3 regions of the Sorangium sp. So ce176 genome follow, and region 2 is predicted to be linked to each of the others. Evidence: predicted binding sites of a transcription regulator. Region 2 holds the regulator's gene; each other region holds the start of a gene.
The links. The regulator HrcA, encoded in region 2, represses chaperone genes, less so after heat shock. The targets are predictions, from matches to a motif close to GNTAGCACTCNCCNNNGGNGAGTGCTANC.
Positions count from the first base shown of each region.

Region 1: a site for HrcA is predicted at 5,646-5,674, ahead of groES (co-chaperone GroES). Genes of this name have one in related genera too.
Region 3: a site for HrcA is predicted at 4,541-4,569, ahead of groES (co-chaperone GroES). Genes of this name have one in related genera too.

Region 1 covers NZ_CP150371.1:8,111,428-8,119,351, forward strand. Annotated here, with positions in the region: gene WMF42_RS30445 (AAA family ATPase) at 1-702, opposite strand, end outside; gene WMF42_RS30450 (hypothetical protein) at 775-2,715, opposite strand; gene WMF42_RS30455 (response regulator transcription factor) at 3,055-3,915, opposite strand; gene WMF42_RS30460 (hypothetical protein) at 4,059-4,724, opposite strand; gene WMF42_RS30465 (hypothetical protein) at 4,724-5,329, opposite strand; gene groES (co-chaperone GroES) at 5,775-6,065, shown strand; gene groL (chaperonin GroEL) at 6,099-7,727, shown strand; gene WMF42_RS30480 (GNAT family N-acetyltransferase) at 7,848-7,924, shown strand, end outside.
Region 2 covers NZ_CP150371.1:11,117-19,040, forward strand. Annotated here, with positions in the region: gene WMF42_RS00030 (HAD family hydrolase) at 1-1,108, shown strand, start outside; gene WMF42_RS00035 (Fur family transcriptional regulator) at 1,153-1,674, opposite strand; gene WMF42_RS00040 (hypothetical protein) at 1,787-2,857, opposite strand; gene WMF42_RS00045 (extensin family protein) at 2,928-3,719, opposite strand; gene hrcA (heat-inducible transcriptional repressor HrcA) at 4,037-5,080, shown strand; gene WMF42_RS00055 (pseudouridine synthase) at 5,073-6,134, opposite strand; gene WMF42_RS00060 (response regulator transcription factor) at 6,322-7,209, shown strand; gene WMF42_RS00065 (ArnT family glycosyltransferase) at 7,510-7,924, shown strand, end outside.
Region 3 covers NZ_CP150371.1:3,541,431-3,549,354, forward strand. Annotated here, with positions in the region: gene WMF42_RS13455 (DUF2339 domain-containing protein) at 1-183, opposite strand, end outside; gene WMF42_RS13460 (hypothetical protein) at 479-745, shown strand; gene WMF42_RS13465 (DNA adenine methylase) at 762-1,649, opposite strand; gene WMF42_RS13470 (N-acetyltransferase) at 2,194-3,162, shown strand; gene WMF42_RS13475 (hypothetical protein) at 3,154-3,546, opposite strand; tRNA gene WMF42_RS13480 (tRNA-Glu) at 3,983-4,057, opposite strand; tRNA gene WMF42_RS13485 (tRNA-Gln) at 4,097-4,170, opposite strand; gene groES (co-chaperone GroES) at 4,689-4,994, shown strand; gene groL (chaperonin GroEL) at 5,061-6,758, shown strand; gene WMF42_RS13500 (hypothetical protein) at 6,955-7,125, shown strand; gene WMF42_RS13505 (MBL fold metallo-hydrolase) at 7,130-7,897, shown strand.

The DNA.
Region 1 (7,924 bases), 4.0 Mb from region 2:
GTGCTTCGCCACGGGCACCTCGCGCACGAGCCGCTGCATGGCGGTGATCCGCTCCCTGCTCAGGACCGGCCGCACCGCGATCGCCTCGGTCCCGGTGGTCCGCTCCAGGATCGAGTTCAGCTCGTCGCGGCTCGGGAACGGCACGTGAAGCTTGAAGAAGAACCGGTCGAGCTGCGCCTCGGGGAGCGGGTACGTCCCCTCGCTCTCGAGGGGGTTCTGCGTCGCCAGGACGAAGAACGGCTCTTCGAGCGTGTAGCTCTGGCGCGAGACAGTGACCCGGTGCTCCTGCATGGCCTCGAGGAGCGCGCTCTGCGTCTTCGGCGTCGCGCGGTTGATCTCGTCGGCGAGGACGATGTTCGCGAAGATCGGCCCCTTGCGGAACGAGAACGACCGCTGTCCGCCCGCGCTCTCGTCGATGACCGTGGTGCCGATGATGTCCGCCGGCATCATGTCGGGCGTGAACTGGATGCGCGAGAACTGGAGGTCGAGCGCCTCGGCCATCGTGCGGACGAGCATCGTCTTGCCGAGCCCCGGCACGCCCTCGAGCAGCGCGTGCGAGCCCGCGAGCATGCACGTGAGCACGCCGTCGACCACCTCGCGGTTGCCGACGATGACCTTTCCCACCTCCTCGCGCAGCTCTCCGATGCTCGCGCGGAACTCGTCCACCTCAGCGCGCGCTGCTTCCTTCGTCTTGTCGGCCATAGCTTCCTGCTTCGATCCCGCTGTCGCGGAGCGTCCGTGGAGGCGCGGTCGCGTTCGAGCCGCCGGCTCGACTCACTCGCGCGGCCTGATCAGCTGGAAATACCGGTTCACGTAGAACCGGTATCCATCGGGGATCTGGTCCTTGTTGATCTGCTGCTCTGCGACGGTGTGATAGTCGGTGAAGACCTTCTTGTAGCCGGTCCCCTTGAAGCCCCGCTCGGCGGCGCTGAGGATGACCTCGCTGTTCGACGGCCCCTCCTGGGTATCGAGCCCCTGCGCCTGGACGTCCTGCGTCCCCATCTTCGGGTCCGTGCGCTTGCCCGCGACCTCGCCGCCACGGCCGGAGCCGGCGCCGTCGCCGCCCGGCTTGTTGCCGCCGTTGCTGTTGCCCTGGCCGCTCCCCTGCCCGTCCTGCCCCTGGCCTTGCCCGCCCGGCATCAGGATCTTCTTGCCGCCGGGCCCGATCACCAGCTCTTGCCCCTGGCCCTGCCCGCCCTTGCCCTGGCCTTGCTGGCCGTCCTGCCCTTGCTGCTCGCCCTGGCCCTCCTGGCCCTGCTGACCCTGCTGACCCTGCCCCTGCTGCTCTTCGCCGCCGCCCTGGCTTCCGCGGGCGCGCTTGCCGAAGCGGAGCATCCTGGCCATCCGCTGCTTGCCGCCCTGCCCCTGCTGGCGCACGAGCTCCCGCAGCTCCTCGAGCCTCTGGCGCAGCTCTTCCTTCTCCTGCTCGGACATCTCCTCTTGCTGCATCCGGTTGATGTCCTCGGCGGCCTGATCGAGATCGTCCGCCGACATCCCGAGATCCCGCATCAGATCCTCGGCGGCCTTGGCGAGCTCCCGGTCGAGGCGGTCGAGCTGACGTCCGGTCCGCTCCTTCTGCTCGGCGTCGCGGTCGAGCCGCTCCAGCTCGCGCTCCTTCTTCTTGAGCAGCCGCTCCTCCTCGGGCTTCCGCTGGTCGCTCGTGGAGGCCTTCTGCTTCTGCTTGAGGAGCTGCTCGCGCACCTCGGCCCGCTTCTCGTTGATCGCGGCGAGGGCCTCCTTGCGGCGTGAGGCTGCCTCGGCGAGCGCCTTGCGCAGCCGCTCGATCTCGGCCTTGTCGAACTTCTGCTTCTTGTCGCGGAGCCTCTCGGCGAGCTCCTTCAGGTCCTTCTTCGCCTTCTCGAGGTCCTTCTTCTCGAGAGACTCGCCGACGCCCTTCGCCAGGTCGCTCTTCTTGAGGTCGAGCCCGGTCTCCTTCAGCGCTTCCTCGAGCGCCTTCAGGTCGGCCTCGGCCCCCTTGAGGAGCTCGCGCTCGAGCGCCTCCATGCGGCGGAACGCCTCGGTCCGATCGAGGCGTTTGTTGGCGATGTCCTCGATGAGCTGGTTGAACCGCTCGACCGCGGACTTCATCTCCGGGCTCTGGTCCGGCCGGTCGAGCGCCCTCGCCGCGTCCTTGAAGAGCTCGATGTCATCGGGCGACATGGCGAGCGCGTCGATTGTCTGCGCGACGGGCGCCGTCTTGCGCGGGGTCCGCACCTCGAGCAGCGCCACCGCGAGCACGCCGAGGCCGACAGCGGCCGAGGCCAGGAGCTCGCGCGGGACGGCCAGCGGCGCGGCGCCGGCGGGGCGCAGCCCTGCGGCGCGCTCGCAGGCGTCGTCGATCGCCGCCTCCATGAGCGGGGTCCGCTGCGCGGCCGGCAGCGCGTCGAAGGCGAGGGCGTTCGTGAGCCGGTCGTGGAGGCCATGGTGCCGGTCGAGCGCCATCGTCCCCGCGCGCGGAGGCAGCCGGCGCAGCATGGCGACGACGAGGGTGGCAAGAACGAGCAGCCCGGCGCCGAGGAGGAGCTGCCGCGCGCGCTGCTCGCCCAGGTGCGCAGGAAGCGCCTTGTGGGCCGCGAGCGTGCCGGCGGCGATCGCCAGCGCGATGGTCAGCGCGCTCGGCAGGGCGCGGAGCGCGCGTCTGAACCGGAGCCTCAGCTCGACAGCGAGCGCGGCGCTGCGGATGCGGTCCAGGTGCTTCGTGCGAGAGTCGCTCACGGTGCTCAGCGCTCCGGACGCCCCCCGCGGGGGCCCTCGAAGTGGAAACGTCGCAGCATTGTACCCGCTGACGGGTCACGCGCCCGAAAGTTCCTGGGAGACGCGGCGCGCGGCGCGCGAGGCATGACGCGCGGCAAACCCCGACAATTCCCGCGCAGGGTAGCTTCGACGTCGGCGGACAGGCGGCATCGGTGCGCGATGACGACCGGCGCGTGAGGGCCCTCGCCCGAGGTCTGTCCGGGCGGCGTCCCTCTCCCTACTCGGCCTGGCGGCCGAGCGCGTGCGTGGCGTGAGAACAACGTGACCGAGCGCCGCGCGCAGCGCGGGCCCCGGGTTGGATCACTTCGCCGTCTTCTTCTTGGGTGCTGCCTTGGTGGCGGCCGGCCTTTTCGCCGCGCCCGGCTTTGCAGACGATTTCTGCGAGGCAGCCGTCTTCTTCGCCGCCCCCGGCTTCGCGGCCGACTTCTTCGCCGCGGCCTTCTTGGGCGCCGCCTTCTTCGCCGCGGCCTTCTTGGGCGCCGCCTTCTTCGCCGCGGCCTTCTTGGGCGCCGCCTTCTTCGCCGCAGCCGCCTTCTTCGCCGCGGCCTTCTTGGGCGCCGCCTTCTTCGCCGCAGCCGTCTTCTTCGCCGCGGTCTTCCTGGGCGCCGCCTTCTTCGCGGCCGCCTTGTCAGTCGCGGCGCCGTTCGCCCCCGACGTTTGCTGCGCGCGCGGCGCCGGCGCTGACACGGGCTCTTCGTGCTCCTCGCCTTCGCCGCTCGCCTGGGCGTTGCTGCCGTTCGATCCGGGCAGCGCCTTGGCGTAACGCGCGAGCGTCTCGCGCACGCGCGCGTCGAGCTCCCCGAAGTCGAACGGCTTGTTCAGCCAGGCGTCCGCCGCGAAGAGCGGCGACGTCATCTCGTTCAGGTTCTCACCGATCCCGGTGAGCATGATGACGCCGGTGTTCGCGAAGGGCCGACCGTCGGACGTGTCGCCCTTCAGCCGCTTGCAGATCTCCCAGCCGCTCATGCCGGGCATCATCACGTCCAGGATCACCAGATCCGGCGTGTGCTCGCGCGCGAGGTCCCAGGCGGCGTCGCCCTCGGAGGCCTCGATCACGGCGAAGCCGAGGCTCCTCAGATGACGCGCAACAAGGCTCAACATCGCCGGTTCGTCTTCAGCCACCAGCACGCGGGGCGGCGGCTTCATGCTCGCGGAAGGCATCGTAGATGCGGATGAGAGTACGTGCGCGCGAACCGGTCAAGAGGGAACGATCCTCACGCCGCGCGTCGAGCCCGCGCGGCCGCGGCGCGCGCTCGGCGCCGCCCCGCGCCCCCGGACGGCGACGCCGAGCGCCTTCGACGCGGTCACGCGGCGCGCGCGAGGGCGATCTTCTCCGTCTGCCCCGCCGCGTAGAAGCGCCGCAGCGCAGCGAGCAGCTCGGCGTGCCGACCGCGGCGAGCAAACTCGACCTCGAGCCGGCCAGCGAAGCGCGCCGCCAGGTCGTTCGCGATCCGGTAGCGGTCACCGGTCTCCGTGCCGGGGGGGTCCATGAAGGTCACCCGCTCGAAGAGGCGAGCGCGGATCCGCGCGGCGCGCTCGGGCTCGAAGCGCCGCGGCCCGGGCGGAGCACCCTCGCCGCGATGCCCGAGCGGCGGGCCCGGGAGCTCGACCTTTTCGGCCAGGCCGCCGTGGACGAGCAGCACGTACTTGTCGACCTCGGCCTGGAGCTCGAGCTCGAGCTGGGTCGCCGGGAGCTCCCGGCGCGCCCGCTCGGCCACATAGAGGAAATGGCTCACCCCCTCGACGATCTGGCAGATCTCGTCGAACGTCCCCGCTCCGCCCCGCGAGATCGCGCGGCGGGGCAGGTGCAGGGCCACCTCGATGTCCCCGTCCGCGTGCCGGATCAGCAGCGCCTCGCGGGCGCCGCCGTCCGTCGGCCGGATGAAGTCGTCGACGGCGGGCGCGTCATCGAGCGCGTAGGTCCACGCGAGGTGCTGCTGGATCCGGGCGGTGAAGGTCGCGCCTAGCATCAGTTGAGCCCGCCAGTCCCGCGGCTCGGCACGAGCCCGCGCGCCCCCAGCTCCTCGGCGAGGCGGCTGGAGCCGGTGCGGACCCAGCGCTCGTACAGCCGGAGCACCGAGCGCTCGTCCCGGGCGCCGGACGCGAGCGTACCGTCGGCCACGTCGTTCAGGACGGCCGCGAAGCGCTCGAACTTCTCCGCCATCTCCGAAAGAACATCGGGGCCCTGGCCGACGCCCGCGTTGAGGCGCAGCATAGCGGCGGCATGGTGGTAGGCGGTCGAGCCGACCCCGACCACATAGCCGCGGTCTACCCCCTTGAGCTCGATATGGCCGCCGAAGAAGCCGACCGCGTAGAGCACGCCGTCACCGAGGTTGCGCAGCCGCCGGAAACGCTCGGCCCCGGAGGCCTCCAGGGCGTCGCGCAGCAGAAAGGTCAGGGGCTGGTTGAAGGCAGACTCGGCGTGCTCGTCCGGGTGAGCGAAAGCACAAAGCAGACCGACGAGGTAACTCGAGGCCGCCTCGGTCGCGGCGACGTTCCGAACTCGGAGCGCCTCGTCCACAACCTCCTGGAAATAGCGGGTCATGCTCGGGGACACAGAGATCGCTTGGCTCACGGGGGCACCTCACTTGCGCGGGTGCCCTGGATACCGACGTAGCCCGGGCTACCGCGCGCTCAGGTCAACCAGACACGTCCTGTCGGCCTCCATCGGGCCGGAGACCGTGAGGACGTCGCGTCGCTGTGCTGCCGCATTTCCGCCCTCATACGGTCACTCTAGCCGACGGACCGCGCCGAGCCCAGCCTCACGCCCCGCACTTCTCTTGCGATCTCCGGGACTTACAGCCACCCCAGCGCCTGGCTGCTAACGCGCGAAGTACCGGGCGGAGCCGCGCTTGACACCCTCCGGGGGGTGACTATCTTGCGCGCCGCCCGCTAGCACTCGTCGGAAGCGAGTGCTAGCAAAGTGCCCAGGCTGCAAACGTACGGGACCTCGCTGCCGCTCAGGCCGCGGGTCCTGCCGTCTCGAGGGACGCGGCGCTCGTCCCCGGAGGATTCGCAAGATGAAGATTCGACCGCTCCAGGACCGCGTGATCGTTCAGCGCGTGAAGGAAGAAGAGAAGACCAAGGGAGGTCTCTACATCCCTGACACGGCCAAGGAGAAGCCGATCGAAGGCACGGTCGTCGCCGTCGGCAACGGCAAGGTCGGCGAGGACGGTACCGTGCGGAAGCTCGACGTCAAGGAGGGCGATCGCGTCCTCTTCGGCAAGTACTCGGGCACCGAGGTCAAGATCGACGGCGAGGAGCACCTCATCCTCCGCGAGGACGACATCCTCGGCGTGATCGAGAAGTGACGCGGGCGACAGCAGGAACTTAGGAGAGACACCATGGCAGCCAAAGAAATCATCTACAACGAGTCCGCCCGCAGCATGATCCTCGCGGGCGTCAACGCCCTCGCCGACGCGGTGAAGGTCACGCTCGGCCCGAAGGGGCGCAACGTTGTCATCGAGAAGAGCTTCGGCTCCCCGACGGTCACCAAGGACGGCGTGACCGTCGCCAAGGAGATCGAGCTCGAGAACCGCTTCGAGAACATGGGCGCCCAGATGGTCCGCGAGGTCGCCTCGAAGACGAGCGACATCGCCGGCGACGGGACGACCACCGCGACCGTGCTCGCGCAGGCGATCTACCGCGAGGGCTCCAAGCTCGTCGCGGCGGGCCACAACCCGATGGAGATCAAGCGCGGCATCGACAAGGCGGTCGAGGCGATCGTGGGGCACCTCCACAGCTCGGCCAAGCAGACCAAGGACGCGAAGGAGATCGCGCAGGTCGGCACGATCAGCGCGAACGGCGACGAGACGATCGGCAAGCTCCTCGCCGACGCGATGGAGAAGGTCGGCAAGGAGGGCGTGATCACGGTCGAGGAGGCGAAGAGCGCCGACACGACGCTCGACGTGGTCGAGGGCATGCAGTTCGACCGCGGCTACCTCTCGCCGTACTTCGTGACCGATCCCGAGGCGATGAAGGCGAACCTCGAGGACTGCTACATCCTCATCTCGGAGAAGAAGATCTCCAACATGAAGGACCTGCTCCCCGTGCTCGAGGCGATCGCCAAGAGCCAGAAGCAGCTCCTCATCATCGCCGAGGACGTCGAGGGCGAGGCGCTCGCGACGCTCGTCGTGAACAAGCTCCGCGGCACGCTGCACTGCGCGGCCGTGAAGGCGCCGGGCTTCGGCGATCGCCGCAAGGAGATGCTGAAGGACATCGCGACCCTGACGGACGGCCAGGTGATCGCGGAGGAGCTCGGCCTCAAGCTCGAGAACGTCACGATCAGCGATCTCGGCCGCGCCAAGACGGTGATCATCGACAAGGACAACACGACGATCGTCGGCGGCCAGGGCAAGAAGGACAAGATCAAGGCCCGGCAGCAGGAGATCCGCGCGCAGATCGAGAACACGACGAGCGACTACGACCGCGAGAAGCTCCAGGAGCGGCTCGCGAAGCTCGTGGGCGGCGTCGCGGTGGTCAAGGTCGGCGCTGCGACCGAGACCGAGATGAAGGAGAAGAAGGCCCGCGTCGAGGACGCGCTCCACGCGACCCGCGCGGCCGTCGAGGAGGGCATCGTCCCGGGCGGCGGCGTCGCGCTCATCCGTGCGCAGAGCGCGCTCGAGAAGATCCAGGTCAACGACGAGCAGCGGTTCGGCGTGAACATCATCCGCCGCGCCATCGAGGAGCCCCTCCGCCAGATCTCGGCCAACGCCGGGGAAGAGGGCTCGATCGTCGTGCAGAAGGTGCGCGAGGGCAAGGACTCGTACGGCTACAACGCGGCCTCGGGCACCTACGGCAACCTGCTCGAGATGGGCGTCATCGATCCGGTCAAGGTCGTCCGGTCGGCGCTCCAGAACGCGGCCAGCGTCGCCAGCCTGATGCTCACCACGGAGGCGCTCATCGCCGAGCGGCCGAAGGAGGAGAAGGCGTCGGCCGGCGGGGCCCACGCGGGTCACGGCCACGACTTCTGATCGCGGCCCAGGCAGATAAGCCTGGCCGGCGAGGGCCGACTTCCTCCCGGGGAAGTCGGCCCTTCGCCATTTCGACTTCCGGCAGGCCGCGACGCGTGATCTGATCGCCGCAGGTTCGCGATGAGCACCCTGACTACCGAGCGCCTAGATCTCACCCCGGTCTCGCTGCCCCTGCTCGAGGCGGTCATCCGCGGAGA
Region 2 (7,924 bases):
CGCCGGGCGGGCGCCCGTCGAGATCGCGATGACGGCGACCGCCGTGCTCGCCGCGCTCGCCACGGCGATCACGGCCTCGATCGCCTCGGTCCACGTCGCGCGGGGCATCCTGCTCGGGCTGCGCCGGGGCATCGTGTACAAGAGCGCCGACGCCTGGGACCGCGCTGGTCGGGTCTCCGTCGCCGTGTTCTGCGCCCGCGGCACGCTGCTGCTCGGCGAGCCCGAGCTCGCGGAGCTCGAGGCGACCGGCCAGAAGCTCACGCCAAGCGACGTGCTCGCGCTCGCGGCCGGCGCAGAGCGCACCGAGGAGCACCCCGTCGCGACGGCGATCGTGCGCGCCGCCCGCGCTCGCGGTCTGCGGCCCGACGGCGTGCGCAACCCCAACTTCCACCCCGGCCTCGGCGTGACGGCCGTCACCTCGTCGGGCGAGGAGCTCTGCGTCGGCAACCGCGCGCTCATGCTCGAGCAGCGGATCTCGATCGCCGCGGCCGAGAGCCGCGTCGCCGAGCTCGAGGCGCTGGGGCGCACGGTCGTGCTCGTCGCGGTGGGCGCTCGCCTCGTCGGCGTCATCGGCCTGCAGGACGGGCTCCGCCCCGGGGCGCGGGCCGCCATCCAGCACCTGCTCGACGCGCAGATCGAGCCCGTGCTGATGTCGGGCGACGCGCGCGAGACGTGCGAGGCGATCGGCCGCTCGCTCGACATCGACCACATCCGCCCCGAGATCCTCCCCGCGGATCGCGGCGCCGAGGTGCGCCGCCTGATCGACGCGGGCACGAGCGTCTCTGTGCTCGGCCACGCGGGCGTCGACGACGCCGCGCTCGGCGCCGCGGACGTCTCCGTGGCCCTCGGCGCCGCCGGCTCCGCGCCCGCCGACTTCTCCGTGGTGCTCGCCTCGGACGACGTCCGCGACGCCGCGCTGTCCCTGGCGCTCGCGCACCGCACGCGCCTGGAGGCGCGCGTCGGACTCGCGCTGAGCGTCGCCCCGGCGCTCGTCGGCGCCGCGGTCATCTCCGCGTTCGTGCTCCCGCCGGCTTACGCTCCCATCGCCTCGCTGCTCGGCGGCGTCATGGCCGTCGTCCACGCCCGCGCGCTCGACGCGAAGAGCTGAGCGCCGCGCGCGGGCCCGCCTCCGGGGCCTCGCCGCGCGGCGGGCTACGAGAGGTCCGGGTCCGCGTCGTCCTTGGCGTCGCCCTCGCGGCACTCCAGGCAGACGCCGTACATCTCGTGCTTGTGCCAGGTCACCTCGAAGCCGTACTTCGCGGCGATCTCGTCCTGGAGCGCCTCGATCCGCGGCTCCTCGAACTCGATGATCTTCCCGCAGCTCAAGCAGATCAGGTGGTCGTGGTGCGCGCTGGCGTCGTCGGCCAGCTCGTAACGGCTGAGGCCGTCCCCGAAGCGGCGCTCGGAGGCCACGCCGCACTCCGCGAGCAGCTTGAGCGTCCGGTACACGGTCGCGTACCCGATGCCGCGGTCCCGCGCGCGCACCTCCGTGAGCAGGTCCTCGATGGTCATGTGGGGGGCGCCCGAGAAGAACGTGTCGACGATCAACCGGCGCTGCGCCGTCGATCTCAGCCCCTTCTTGGCCATGTACGCCTGGAGGCGAGCGCGCAGCCGGTCGAGGGCAACTTTGTCGACGTGGGTCACGCTGTCCCCCTCTCTCGCGCTGACGGCCATGGCGAGTTTATCCCGTTCGCGGCGAACGGCGTCAAGGCCGGCGGCCACGCTGCTCGGCGCGCCGTGCCTTCCCTGATTCCCTGACAGCGTCATCCGTTCGCCGGCTCCGGCGTCACTCGCCGACCTGCGCCATGTAGCTGACCTGCGCGGCCGACCCTCCGAGGGGGCTGAGCAGCGTGACGGGGGGCGCGACGAGCCCAGCCGCCGCTGTGTTGTCGATGACGACGTAGTAGAGCCCCGGGCGCAGCGCGTAGCGTCGCGTCTCGATGATCCCGGGCTGGAGGGGGCCACCCGCCTGCACCGGGCCGGGCGGGGGGCCGAGCGGCTTGCCGGTCTGGTAGGCCTCGCGCCACGCGTCGCCCGTCGGTTTGTCGACGATCATGATGTCCACGGCCGCGCCCTGCACGCTCATCTTCATGTAGAGCGCCTGGTCCACGTCGGCGACCTCGAACGGCCCGAGGTAGTCGCGCTGGTGCGCGTGCACCTCGATGACCTCGTTCGCGAACGTGTACCGCTCGTCGTCCTCCACCTCGAACGGGTGGTGCGGCCGCTGGGGCGGCGTCAGGATCCCGAGCGTGAAGTCCTTCCCGGTCTCCTCGTTGTAGACCACGGTGAACCCGCGGGTCATCTCGCCCGCCACGATCTGGTTGCCGAGCAGGTTGGCGAGCCCTCCGAACGGCGGGACGTTCGCCATCACGTCGATGACGGGGTTCTCGACGTAGCCGAGCTGGAAGCTCGGGCCCTGCACGATCCGGTTCAGCCGTCCCCACACGTAGACGTCGTCGCCCGCGATCTGGAAGTCGGGCCTGTACTCGACGGAGGTCGTGAGCGAGAAGCCCACCCGCTTCGCCGGCTGCATGTAGCCGTACCCCGTGCCGGCGATGTGCACGGTGACCGTCTGCGCCGCGTCGTTGACGTCGTACGAGCACTGCATCGGGAAGAACCGCCCGATGGACGACGACCTGTCCTGCAGCCGCAGCGCGACCCCGCTCTTCAGCATCTCGGGGCAGATCTTGCTGGCGCCGAAGTTCGAGAAGAGGAACCACCGCAGGCCTGGGCTCGCGTTCACGGGGCCGCTGAGGCACGGGCAGCCCACGAACGTGAACGACAGCACGATGGCGGCGAGCGCCAGCGCGGCGGACGCGGCAGAGGCGCGGGGGGGCGGGGGTCTTCGTGCGGGCACGCGGGCTAACATAGCGGGTCGACCTCGGAGCGAGAGCGGGTTTGCGTCCGGGAGGGACGCCCCTCCCGGATCAGCGAACGAGCTGCCATTGGACGCCGGGGGTCACCTCGAGATGCAGGTGATTTTTGTGCGCCCGGTCGTAGTTGGGCGTGAGGATTGACGTGAAGATGTGCTGGTCCGCGGCCTCGCACACGATGGATCGCAGCTCGCGCGCCGCCGCGTCCGGTGGCAGGCCGCGCGTCCCCTTGACGGCCGGGCCGCGGCTCGCCGGCTTCCCCGCGCCCTCGCCGCACACCGGCGCGCCGCGCCTGCCGATGAAGTCGCGCTCGACGTCGAGCCACTCCTCCGCGAGCGCGTCGCCGACGCGCCGCTTGATGAACCTGTAGGCGTCGATGGCGAGCCCGCCGGGGTGCCTCGTCGCCAGCTTGCCCTCGGGCCACATCGCCGACGGAGGCCGCCACGCCGAGTACATCAGCACCTCGGTGACGTCGTGCACGCGCAGGATCCGGCTGAAGTCCGAGAGCGCGAGCGCGAGGCGGCAGTCGAAGACGTCGTTCGGGTTGTCCGCGCGCCGGTGGGCCGGCACCGCCGTCCGGTAAAGGACGCCGCCGACCCCCTGCGTCAGCCGCACCGGCGCGAGCACGCCCGGCGCGCGCCGCACCGGCTCGAACGCGATCTTCCGCCGCGCGAGCGCCTCCCGGCACTGCTCCGCGCTCAGCGCGGCGTAGCGCGCCGACGGGTGCCTGGCCCAGTCCTGATGGAACTTCACCTTCGGCTTGCCCTGCGCGGTCGGCAAGGTCGTGAGCGGGCCGAGCGCGAGGGCGAGCGCACAGGCGATGGCGGCGTGGCGTGCGGACGGCATCGTTGCTGGGGTTGGTGTCGCCGCGCGTCGCGCTCCCGGGGAAGCCCAGGTTCACCGGGCGAACCCCGGACGACCAGGGATCACCGGAACCGCGGGAATCGCGGCCTCCGGCGCGTCGGCCGCGCCCATCCTACCGCGCTATTTGACCGGGCCGCGCGATCGCCTCAAAATAGGCGGCATGCGCATTCGTGGGCCCAGCGCCCGCCCGCGCGTCTTGACGTATGGGAGCGATGGCCCGGTCCGCATGGCTTTCCGGTCCGGGCAGCCGCTGGTCCAGGTAGCCGCCGCGGCGCGCGCACGCGCCGCACGCAGTTGACATGGGAGATCTCTCCAATCGCGCTCGAAAGATCCTTTTCGCCGCGGTCACCGAGTTCATCGCGACGGGTGACCCCGTGGGCAGCAGGACGCTCGCGCGCAAGTACGGGCTCGATCTCTCGGCTGCCTCGATCCGCAACGTGCTCGCGGATCTCGAGGAGGCCGGCTACCTCCACCAGCCGCACACCTCCGCGGGGCGCATCCCGACCGATCGCGCGCTCCGGTTGTTCATCGACGCGCTCGTCGAGCTCCGGTCGCTCTCCCCCGAGCAGCAGGCCGAGCTCACCGCCCGGTTCACCGAGATCTACACGGTGGCGAGCGACCCGCTCCGCGAGACGGGGCGCTACCTCTCGGAGCTGTCCGGCGCCGCGGCGGTCGTCGCGGCGCCGCGGGCGGAGATCCGCGCCCTCGCCCAGCTTCGCTTCATCCCGACGAAGCCCGGGCAGCTCCTCGCCGTGCTCGTCTTCGCCGACGGCTCGGTCGAGAACCGCTTCATTTCGGTCGATGGGGCGATCAACGAGGGGGAGCTCACCCGGATCCACAACCTGCTCTCCGACGTCATCGAGGGGCGCACGCTGGGCGAGATCCGGGATCTCTTCGCCCGCCGCCTCGCGGACGAGCGCCTCCAGATCGACGCGCTGAGGCGCCGCGCCTTCGAGCTCGGCAGCAAGGCGACGGCCGACATGACGCGGCGGAGCGAGGTCGTCATCGAGGGGCAGAACCGCCTCATCGACCTGCCGGAGTACGCCGACGTCGACCGGCTCAAGAAGCTGATGAAGGCGCTCGAGGAGCGCGAGGAGCTCGTCGATCTGCTCGAGCGGACCCTCGCCGCCGGCGCGGGCGAGGTCACCGTCTTCGTCGGCAGCGAGGCGGGCGATCTGGGCGGAGGCCAGCTCAGCCTCGTCGCCGCGCCGTACATGGAGAACGGGCGCGTGGCCGGGACCGTGGGCGTGCTCGGCCCGACGCGGATGGACTACGCGAAGGTGATGCCGCTCGTCGACGCCACCGCCGCGGCGATGAGCGAGGCGCGCGGCAAGGTCAAGTAGCGGCCTTCTGCCGTGGCTGGCGGAGCCGCTCGAGCACCTCGTCGAAGTCGGCGGGCGGCGGCGCCTGGAACCGCATCGGCCGGTCGTCGGACGGGTGGCTGAAGCCGAGCTCGGCCGCGTGGAGCATCAACCGCGGGGCGGGGATCTTCGGCCCGCGGTAGTCGCGCACGTAGACCGCCTCGCCGACGAGCGGGTGCCCGGCCTCCGCGAGGTGGATGCGGATCTGGTGCGTGCGCCCCGTCTCGAGGCGGCAGGCGACCAGCGTCACGCCCGCGGCCCCGGCCTCGTCCGTCCCCCGGAGCGTCTCGATCGGCTCCACGTGCGTCACCGCGAGCTGGCCCTCGCGCCGGCCTCCCCTCGCGGAGCCGCGCAGCCCGTCCCCGCGGTCCTCGATGAGGTAGGTGCGGTGGGTGCCGCGCGGGACCGCGCCGTGCGCGAGCGCGAGGTACTGCCGGTGCATCGAGCGGACGCGGAGCTGCTGCGCGAGGTGCTTCTTCGCGGCGAGCGTTCGCGCGAAGACGAGCAGCCCGCTCGTGCCCTTGTCGAGGCGCTGCACAACGCCGAGCGGCGCCCGCCCGCGCAGGCGGTCGCGCCGGGCCAGCACCTCCCGCACCAGCGCGTCGAGCGTCGCGGCCTGCTCCGCGGGGTCCTCGTCGCCGTACGGGATGGTGATCACCCCGGCGGGCTTGTTCACCACGACGACGCTCGCGTCCGCGTAGACCACGAGCTCGCCCTCGAGCCTGCGCCGGCGCACTGTCTCGGGCCGCGGCGCGCTCAGGCGGACCTCGATCCGCTCCCCGCTGAGCACCCGGCGCCGGGCGCTCATCGCCACGGCGTTCCCGACGAGCACCTTGCCGGTCTCGATCAGCCGGCGCGCGTCGGACCACGAGACCGAGGCGAGCGCCCGGATCGCGCCGTCGAGCGGCCGCCTGTCCAGCGCTGCCGGGACCGTCCAGCGGCCGTCCTGTGGGGGTCGAACCGCCGCGGTCGGGTCGGCGGCGGTCGGGTCGGCGTCATCCTGGGGCAGGGGAAGGGCGGGTCGGGGCGGGCGCATGAGAGGCTCGTGAGGGGGCGCCTCGGCCCCGCCACCAGCGTGGGGCCGGGCTCTACCAGCGCGAAAAAACGCTCATCCGCGGGGCCGCGGGGCGAATTACACCGCGAATGTTGACACATCGCGCGACCGGAGCCGAAGATATCCAGAGCCGTCATCGCTTTCTCGCCATCTGAGAGGAGACCCGTTCGTGGCCAGCACCCTTCTCGCCGTAGACGACAGCGTGACCATGCGCAAAGTGCTCGAAATCACCTTTGCGGGTCAGGATTTCCGCGTCGTGACGGCGAGCAGCGCCGACGCTGCGCTGCAGAAGCTCAAGAGCGATAAACCCGACCTGGTGATCGCCGACGTCACGCTCGAGCCGAAGAACGGCTACGAGCTGTGCAAGGCGATCAAGCAGGCATCCCCGGCGACGCCCGTCCTGATCCTGTCGTCCAAGCAGAACCCGTTCGACCCTGCGAAGGGCTCGAGCGCGCAAGCCGACGACCACATGGACAAGCCGTTCGACACGCAGCAGATGATCGACAAGGTCAAGAAGCTGCTGGCGTCGCGCGGCGAGGCGAAGCCGGCCGCGGCTGCTGCTGCGGCTCCCGCTGCTGCTGCGGCGGCGTCCGCGCCCGCGCGCTCTCCCGCTGCCGCCGCGCAGCCTGCGGCCGCCGCGCAGCCCGCTGCGGCGCAGCCCGCCGGCGCCGCCACGAGCCCGCTCCAGCGCGCGAAGACGCTCATCTACACGCCGAACGCGCCGGCCACCACCAGCGCCGCGCCGGCGCAGGCCTCGGTCAAGGCGGCGGCGCCGGGCGGCGCGCCGTCGGGCCTGCCGCAGACGACGATGGCCTTCTCGCCGACGCCTGTCTCCGGCGTGCCGAAGACGGCGTCCGGCGCAGCGGTCGCGGCCTCCGCCTCCGCGCAGGTCAACGGCCAGATGGCGGGCAAGCTCGAGGGCCTCGGCCTCTCCGCCGATCAGGTGGAGGCCGTGATGGCGCTGTCCCGCGAGGTCGTGGAGCGCGTCGTCTGGGAGGTCGTGCCGGTCCTCGCCGAGACGATCATCAAGGAAGAGATCGCGCGCCTGACGAAGTAGCCGCGCGCTGCGGCCGCGCGGCCGCTGTCGTCGGCGAGCCTCCCACGCGCGGGGCGGTCCCCGGCGAGGTGTGCGAGCCGCGCGCGGCGTACCAGCCTGCGCCGCGCGTTGCTTGCTCCCACGAGCCCATCGATCACACGTCGAGCCGCGCGAGCCCCCGCGGAGATCTCGCGCCGGGCATGGCCTCGCCCCACCGGCGCTCGCGGCGGTCTGTCGCGCGCGAGCATGCGGCCGCTGCTTTGCCCGGGGACGTAGAGTTGCTACGCCAGGCCCGCGCCTCGTTCCGCGTCCGGCGCAGCCATGAACGACACGCACGACAAGAGCAGCGGCGCGACCGCGGACGCCCGTGACGACATGACCGCGGGCGACGAGCCGGCCGCAGGCGGCGTGGAGAGCTCCGGCGCCGCCGAGCCGCGCGTCGCAGCTCCGCCGCGCGCTCCTTCTCCGGAGGGCGAGGCGGCGGAGGACGACGGCGGAGCCGGCACGGACGACGTCGATCCCGACGCCGGCGAGGAGCGCCTCGTTCCCCTGGGCAACCCGCTCCGCTGGCGCGGCGCTGCCGCGCTCGCCGCGGGCTCCCTCGTCGCGTTCGTCGTGATGGCGCTCGCGCCCCGGTTTCGCTGGGGGGTCCCGCTCGGCGCGCTCGGGGTCGGCGTCGCGACGCTCGGCCTGCTCGATCTGCTCGGCACGTTCGACGATCCGCCCGAGCGCGTCG
Region 3 (7,924 bases), 3.5 Mb from region 2:
CAGCCCGGCTCGTCCGCGCTGCCCGGAGAGCTCGGCCACGCGGCGCTCGAGGGCGTGGATCTGCAGCAGCAGATCCTCATTGCGCCGGTTGGCCCGGACGGCGAACACGAACGCCACGAGGGGGGCGATCAGGAGATAAGCGACGAGCCCGAGCCCGAAAAAAACCAGGATCTCTGCCCCCATGAGGACTTCGTAGCATGGGGGCTGCGCCGACGGCGCCGCCCGTCCGCGCGATGACGCCAGTGCTGTTCATGCTGCTCTTGCCGACAGCCCAGCGGAGCAGCGAGGACCTTTCGGCGCGCGCTGGGACTGGAGTAAGGTGCATCCTCATGAGGAACACACGCCTGCCTGATCGCCCGGCGCCAGGCGCCTGCTATCTTCCCCGTGTTCCCGGACGGCGGCGTTGCTCGGGGGGGGAGCGCGGCCATTCGGGAACAGTTCTTTTGTCCTCGCGACCTGCTGATCAGGAGACCCTGCGATGCTGAAGCACCCCACCGTCTCCGCATGGCAGCGCGATCACGAGGAAGGCGGTTATCAGGCCGAGATGCGCGGCTGGACCTTGCGGGTCCGATGGATCCCCGAGCGTCCCGGCGAGCAACGCGGCTTCGTGTGGGAGGCCGTCGATCCGTCGGGAAAGAAGATCACCGCGCGCGAGATCCACGAGGAGATCGAGGTGGCCATGGCGCACGCCGAGGAGTGCGTGGCCCCCGATCCCGAGAAGCACGAGTCGAAGACCATCGACTGAGGGGCGCGCGCCGGGCTCAGCCCGCCCTGTCCGCCAGCGCGGCCTTCCGGCCTCGCTTGCCCCCGTAATTCCGGATCACGATCTCTCCCACGCGGCCGCGGGCGTCGCTCTTCGCGTTGATGCTCCGGAGCGCCGCGACCCTGTCGATCTTGAACCGCTTGTAGAGCGGCGGGATCTCCGGAACATCGGAGTTCGAGAGCATCACCTTGACGCCTCGCTCGTCGAGCGCCGCGAACAGGGCCGCGAGGCGCTCCTGGTCGCGGAAGCTGAAGCCGCCCGCGCTGTAGGACGTGAAGTTCGCCGTCGACGAGACGGGCGAGTACGGCGGGTCCAGGTAGACGAAGTCGCCCTCCTCGGCGTGGTCGAGCACGCGCTCGAAGTCGCGGACCTCGAGCTCGACGGCCTGGAGCGCCGCCGAGCAGGCCCGGAGCTGGGGCGGGTTGCAGATCGACGGGTTCACGTAGCGACCGAAAGGCACGTTGAAGCGGCCGGCGCTGTTGACCCGGTACAGCCCGTTGAAGCCCGTCCGGTTCAGGAAGATGGTCCGCGCGGCGCGCTCCGGCAGCGAGAGCGTCGTCGGGTCGAGATCGCGAACCCTGTAATAGTGCGCCTGGTCGTAGGCATGGCTGCCCAGCGCGGCGATGACGTCCTCGACCCGATCGCGCACCGCGCGGTAGCAGTCGATGAGCTCGGCGTTGACGTCCGTCAGGGCGGCGCGCTTCGGCTGCAGGCAGAAGAACAGCGCTGCTCCCCCAACGAACGGCTCGAAGTAGCGCCCGTAGGACGCGGGCAGCAGCGGCTGGAACTGCCGGAGGAGCTGGCCCTTGCCGCCGGCCCACTTGAGGAACGGGCGTGGCAGCGGGGGCGCGGCGCTGTCGGGTTCAGTGACAAGTGCGGTGGTCATCGCGCAATACTGGACGCCAACCTACCAGGGCGCGCGATCGTCCTCAACCACCGCGGCTCACAGCGAGCGAGCTCACCGTCCAGAGCGCCTCGCCGGTCCGCCCCCGCGCGCGGGGGGCACGCGCGCCATGCGCCGCGCCACGCGTCGCCCCGGGCTAGGACGTTCTATGTCCACATCCCGGCCCCGGCGGGCGGCGAGGTGCCCTGTCGTCGAGGGCCGGTATTGGTTTATTTTATGAAACAATTACGGATGCTTGCAAGTAAACGTGAGCGCGAATGACCCCGTCTGTCCACCGCCCGGATCATGGCATGTCGTCGCTTGCGCGGCAGCGCAGCAGGGATAAGTTGAAGTCTCGTCACGCGGGCCGAGCAGCCGCTGGTTGAGCGGAGCTCTCCCGCATCCACGCACCGCCGCCTCGGGCCGTCTCGCCGGCGGCCCTGGGCGGCGCGGCAGGGGCTCGCCCGGGCGCAGCGCGCGGGCGCCCCGCGCCGGGTGGCGGCTTTTGTCGAAGCCGCCGTTCCCTCTCGACAGGAGGAATGCCGCCATGATGCTTGCCTTCGACCTCGATCGCGACGACGCCCCGCAGCAGCGCCGCCCCGCTCCGGCGGACGGACCTGGCTGCTTCGGCGAGGCTGCGGATTACCGGGTTCAGCGGATCCTGTACGCCGCGCGCGGCTGGATCGCGGAGCAGGACAGCATGACCACCGACGGTCGCTCGCTCCTGCTGCTGCACGCCCAGAGGACGCCTCCGGACCGGCGCGAGGCGCTGGTGCGCTGCTTCGAGCGCGTGCTCCTGCACGCCCCCCGGCCGGACCTCCCGGCGCTCGCCGCGTCGCTGCGCCAGGCGGGGCTCTCCGTCGATGACGGGCTCTCCGTGATGGGCGCCCCGGCCGGCGAGGTGTGGGCCGCCGTGCAGGGCCTCGGCCGGTTCCGCTCGTTCCCGGCGGGCCTCCACCTGTCCAGGGTGTCGCCGGACGACGACGACGACGCGATCCGCGCGATCCAGGAGCTCCAGGCCGAGAGCGGCCACGCGCCGCTCCCGGGGTGGGCCCTGCGCGGCGGCGGGGGGCGCTCGTTGACCCTCGCGCTGCGCGACGGCCGCGGCGCGCTTGTCGGCTGCACGACCCTGTGGGTCCTGACGCGGCCCGAGCCTGCCGAGGGCGGGCGCGAGGCGCTCTCGCAGCTCGGGCTGCTGGGCGCCCCGCCGCTCTGGATCCCCGACGTGGGCGAGGCGCCTTCCTGGACCGGCATGCCGATCTGCACCTGCCTGCGCGACGAGTACCGCGGCCGCGGGCTCGGGGCGCCGCTCCAGGCCGCGGCGCTCCGGGAGGGGCACGAGCGCTTCGGGATCCGGTGGTTCTACGCGCTCGTCAGGGCCGGCGACGAGATCGCGAAGCGCATGAACGCGCGCTGCGGCCTCGCCCCGCACAGGGCCGAGGGGTTCCTCCTCGCCTCGGCGGGCCCGTCGGACCGGCCCCGGCGCCCGGCCGAGGCGCGCCGCGGGTCAGGCTGACAGCACGGGCGCGAGGATCCTGCCGAGCTCCGCGGCGATCTTCTTCTGCTGCGGCACGCGCGCGCCGATCGAGGCGAGGTAGAGCGTCCGGTCGCACACAGTGAGCCGCGTCGCGTAGAAGTCGTCCCCGCCGGCCACGGCGTCGACGAACTCGTCGAGCTCGGCGTACCCGGCGATCTTGTCGGCGCAGCCGGCGCCCAGCGCGGCGAGCAGCGCGAGCTCGTCGTCGCTCCCCGCGCCGCCAGCGCCGCGCGCCCCGGCGAGGAGCAGGCCCTCCTCGCCGGCGAGGGCCACGGCGCGCGCGCCGCTCCCCTGCATCGCCCTCACCAGGCAGCGCTCCACGGCATCTTGAGGGACATCGCTCGGCGTCATCTGTTGCTTCATCGGGGTGCCTCCGGCCGCGACTCTGCGCCGACCGCCGCGGATGCCCAAGAAATCGGCGGCCGATCGCGGAGCGACGCCGTGGCGCCGCGCGCCGGAGATCCCGTCGCGGGCGGCCGATCTGCGCAGCTGGCCGATCGACGACAGCGCCGGCGTCTCGCCCGCGAGGCGCGGCGGATGCTGTCGAGCGCGCGCCCGTCGTGGTAGCCGTCGCGCGCCACCTCGACGAAGCCGTACTTCATCGGGGCATGTCGCCCACCACCGACCGGGCGAACGCGAGCTTGTCGTACGGCTCGTCGCTGACGGGGCAGCCAGCGTCTCTACCGGCGCGAAGGGGCGACCCGGTGAGCTGCTGTGCCGAGGAGGCCAGCCTGGAGGCGTCGTCCGGAACGTTCGAACGACGACAGCGCGAGGGCTGACAGGGAAAGAAAAGCCAGAGTGGCGATCCCAGCGGGAATCGAACCCGCGTTACCGGCGTGAGAGGCCGATGTCCTAACCGCTAGACGATGGGACCTTGTTCTGTCGAGAAGGCCTACAGCAGAGCTGATCGGCCTGGCTGGGGGACAAGGATTCGAACCTTGATAGCAAGAGCCAGAATCTTGCGTCCTGCCGTTAGACGATCCCCCAAGGGGTGAGCGCTCTGCATCAGCGCCACGGGCCGCGGAATCTACTCGGGCTGCCCGGTATGTCAAGCGATGAAAATCGGAGCCGGCGACGAAAGTTCCTCGGGCCGGAAATCGGCTGCATTTCGCGCCTGTTCGTCGAACGCCACCCCGCTGGATTCCACCCGGGCGCGCGCCGGCCCGCCTCGGCGCCGGGTCCGTCCATCCCCGAGATACCCCGCCTGGCCGCCGCCCGCGCCACCCCGTGGCGCCTTGCTTCCCGCTTTCTACAGAAATTTTCCTTTCCCCGTCCGGGCGCTGCGTCGGCCGAAAAGTCGCGGCTGTCTGCCGTGCGCCCTTGACGCGCCGGGAGCCTGATTTACTTTCGGCGCGGTTTTAGCCACCGGCCTGGGAGAGTGCCAAGCAACTGTGATCCCGGGTACTTAGCTCTCGTCGTGTGGGCGGAATGCCCCGGCGGTGGGGGCGAGCGGGACCTCCGGCGAGGCCGATGGTCAGTCAACCAGCCGAGGACGAGGAGCCATCATGAGAATCAGGCCGCTGCAAGATCGGATTGTCGTCAAGCGTGTCGAGAGCGAGACGAAGACCAAGGGGGGCATCATCATCCCCGACGCCGCGAAGGAGAAGCCGATCGAGGGGCGCGTCGTCGCCGTGGGCAACGGCAAGGTCCTGAAGGACGGCAAGGTTCGCCCGCTCGAGGTGAAGGTCGGCGACAAGGTGCTGTTCGGCAAGTACAGCGGCACCGAGGTGAAGCTCGACGGTGAGGAGCACGTGCTCCTCCGCGAGGACGACGTGCTCGCCGTCACCGAGTCCGCCTCCGCCGCGACGTGATCCGGATCCAGGCAACCGAACCCAAGCGTTGCAGATGCGGCCGCGCGGCCGCGAGGGGATTGAGAGATGGCTGCGAAGCAGATCGTTTTTAGCCGCGGCGCCCGCGCCGCGATCCTGAAGGGCGTGAACACGCTCGCCGATGCGGTCAAGGTGACCCTCGGGCCCAAGGGCCGGAACGTCGTCATCGAGAAGAGCTGGGGCGCGCCGGTCGTCACGAAGGACGGCGTCACGGTGGCGAAGGAGGTCGAGCTCGTCGGCAAGCTCGAGAACATGGGCGCCCAGATGGTGCGCGAGGTCGCCTCGAAGACGAGCGACAAGGCGGGCGACGGCACGACGACGGCGACGGTGCTGGCGCAGGCGCTCTTCGGCGAGGGCCTCAAGCTCGTCGAGGCCGGCCACAACCCGATGGACCTGAAGCGCGGCATCGACGCGGCGGTCGCGAAGGTCATCGAGGCGGTGCAGCAGGCCGCCAAGCCCACCAAGGACAAGGACCAGATCGCCCAGGTCGCCACGGTCAGCGCCAACGGCGACAAGGAGATCGGCGCGATCCTCGCCGACGCCATGGAGAAGGTCGGCAAGGAGGGCGTGATCACGGTCGAGGAGAACAAGCGCATGACGACGGAGCTCGAGACCGTCGACGGCATGCAGTTCGACCGCGGCTACCTCTCGCCCTACTTCGTGACCGACGCCGAGAAGATGACGGCGGTGCTCACGAACCCGCTCATCCTCGTCCACGAGAAGAAGATCTCCGCGATGGCCGACCTCCTGCCGCTGCTCGAGCAGGTGGTGAAGCAGGGGCGCGAGCTGCTCATCCTCTCCGAGGACATCGAGGGGGAGGCGCTCGCCACGCTCGTCGTGAACAAGCTGCGCGGCACCATCAAGGTGGCCGCCGTGAAGGCGCCCGGCTTCGGCGATCGCCGCAAGGAGATGCTGAAGGACATCGCCATCCTCACCGGCGCGACCCCGTTCATGGAGGACCTCGGGCAGAAGCTCGAGAGCGCCACCGTGCGCGACCTCGGGACCGCCAAGCGGGTCGAGATCGACAAGGACAACACCGTCATCATCGACGGCCAGGGCGACAAGACCGCCATCAAGGGCCGCATCGAGGCGATCCGCAAGCAGATCGCGGACACGACCAGCGACTACGATCGCGAGAAGCTCCAGGAGCGGCTCGCGAAGCTCGCCGGCGGCGTCGCGGTGGTGAAGGTCGGCGCGGCGACCGAGACGGAGATGAAGGAGAAGAAGGCGCGCGTCGAGGACGCGCTGCACGCGACCCGCGCCGCCGTCGAGGAGGGCATCGTTGTCGGCGGCGGCGTGGCCCTGCTCCGGGCGGCCGCCACGCTCGACGGGCTCAAGTTCAACGACGAGCGCGACGCCGGCGTGCGGCTCGTGCGCCGCGCCGTCGAGGCGCCGGTCCGTCAGATCGCCCACAACGCTGGCGTCGACGGGACGGTGGTCGTGGAGAAGGTCCGGTCGGGCGCGCCCACGTTCGGCTACAACGCCGCGACGGACACGTACGAGGACCTGCTCGCGGGCGGGGTCATCGACCCGGCCAAGGTCGTGCGCCACGCGCTCACCAACGCGGCCAGCGTCGCGGCGCTGATGCTCACGACCGAGGCCCTCATCGCCGACAAGCCCAAGAAGGAGAAGGCCGCGGGCGGCGGGGCCCCCGGCGGCATGGGCGGCATGGGGGGTATGGGCGGCATGGGCGGCATGGGCGGCATGGGCGGCATGGGCGGCATGGGCGACTTCGACATGGGTTGAGCGCCTGTCCGCGCCGCGCTCGGTCCGGCGCCGGCCTCACGCCGGCGCTGGCCGCTGAGCGCGCCGCTCCCGATGCAGCGGGCCGAGGGGTCCTCCAAACCATGCTGGCTTGGAGGGCCCCTCGCGCTTTGTGAGGCCGAGCGCTCTTGCCTGGGTTTTTGACCCGCGGTCGCGCAGGGCGCTAGACTCTCGGGCAATGTCGGAATCGTCGTTCGCCCGCCGTGGCCGCGAGTACGTGCCGGGCGACGTGCCCTTTCACGGGGGCGGTTCCCACGCCGGGGCGGCGATCATGGTGACCGACATGCGGCGATCCAGGGTTTTCATCGAGCTCCTGAAGATGCCGCTGAAGCTCGGCGGAGAGAGCTGAGCCGGTGGAGCTGCGCGTCATCGGCTGCCACGGCGGCGAGACCCCCAGGCATCGCACGTGCGCGTTCGTCGTGGACGACGTCCTCGCGATCGACGCGGGCTCGCTGACGAGCGGGCTCGAGATCAAGGAGCAGGCGCGGATCGAGGCGTGCCTCGTGAGCCACGCGCACCTCGATCACATCCGCGACCTGGCCACCATCGCGGACAACCGCTGCCAGCTCGGGTGCCCGCCGCTCGTGATCGCGGGCACGCGCGAGACGCTGCGGACGCTGAAGAAGCACTTCTTCAACAACGTGCTGTGGCCCGATTTCGCGGTGATCCCGACGCCCGCGCAGCCGACCATCCAGTACCTCGAGCTGAAGCCGGAGCGCCCCACGATGGTGGCCGGGCGGCTCGTGCGCGCGGTCCAGGTGACGCACACGATCGACGCCTCGGCGTTCGTGATCGAGGGGAGCGGCGGCGCCATCGCGTACAGCGGCGACACCGGGCCGACCGACCGGCTGTGGGAGGTGCTGAACCAGCAGCAGGACCTCCGCGCGCTGCTCATGGAGGTCAGCTTCCCCGACAGGGAGCAGCGGCTCGCCACGGTGAGCGGCCACCACACGCCGCAGACGCTCGCCGTCGAGCTCCAGAAGTACCGCGCGCCAAGGGACCTGCCGACGATGCTCTACCACATCAAGCCGGTCTTCCAGGCCGAGGTGGAGCGGGAGTGCGCCGCGCTGAAGGGGCTGAACCTGGAGGTCCTCCAGCTCATGGACCACTTCGTCCTGTAAGCGGCGGGTCGGCGGGTTGCCGGGCTG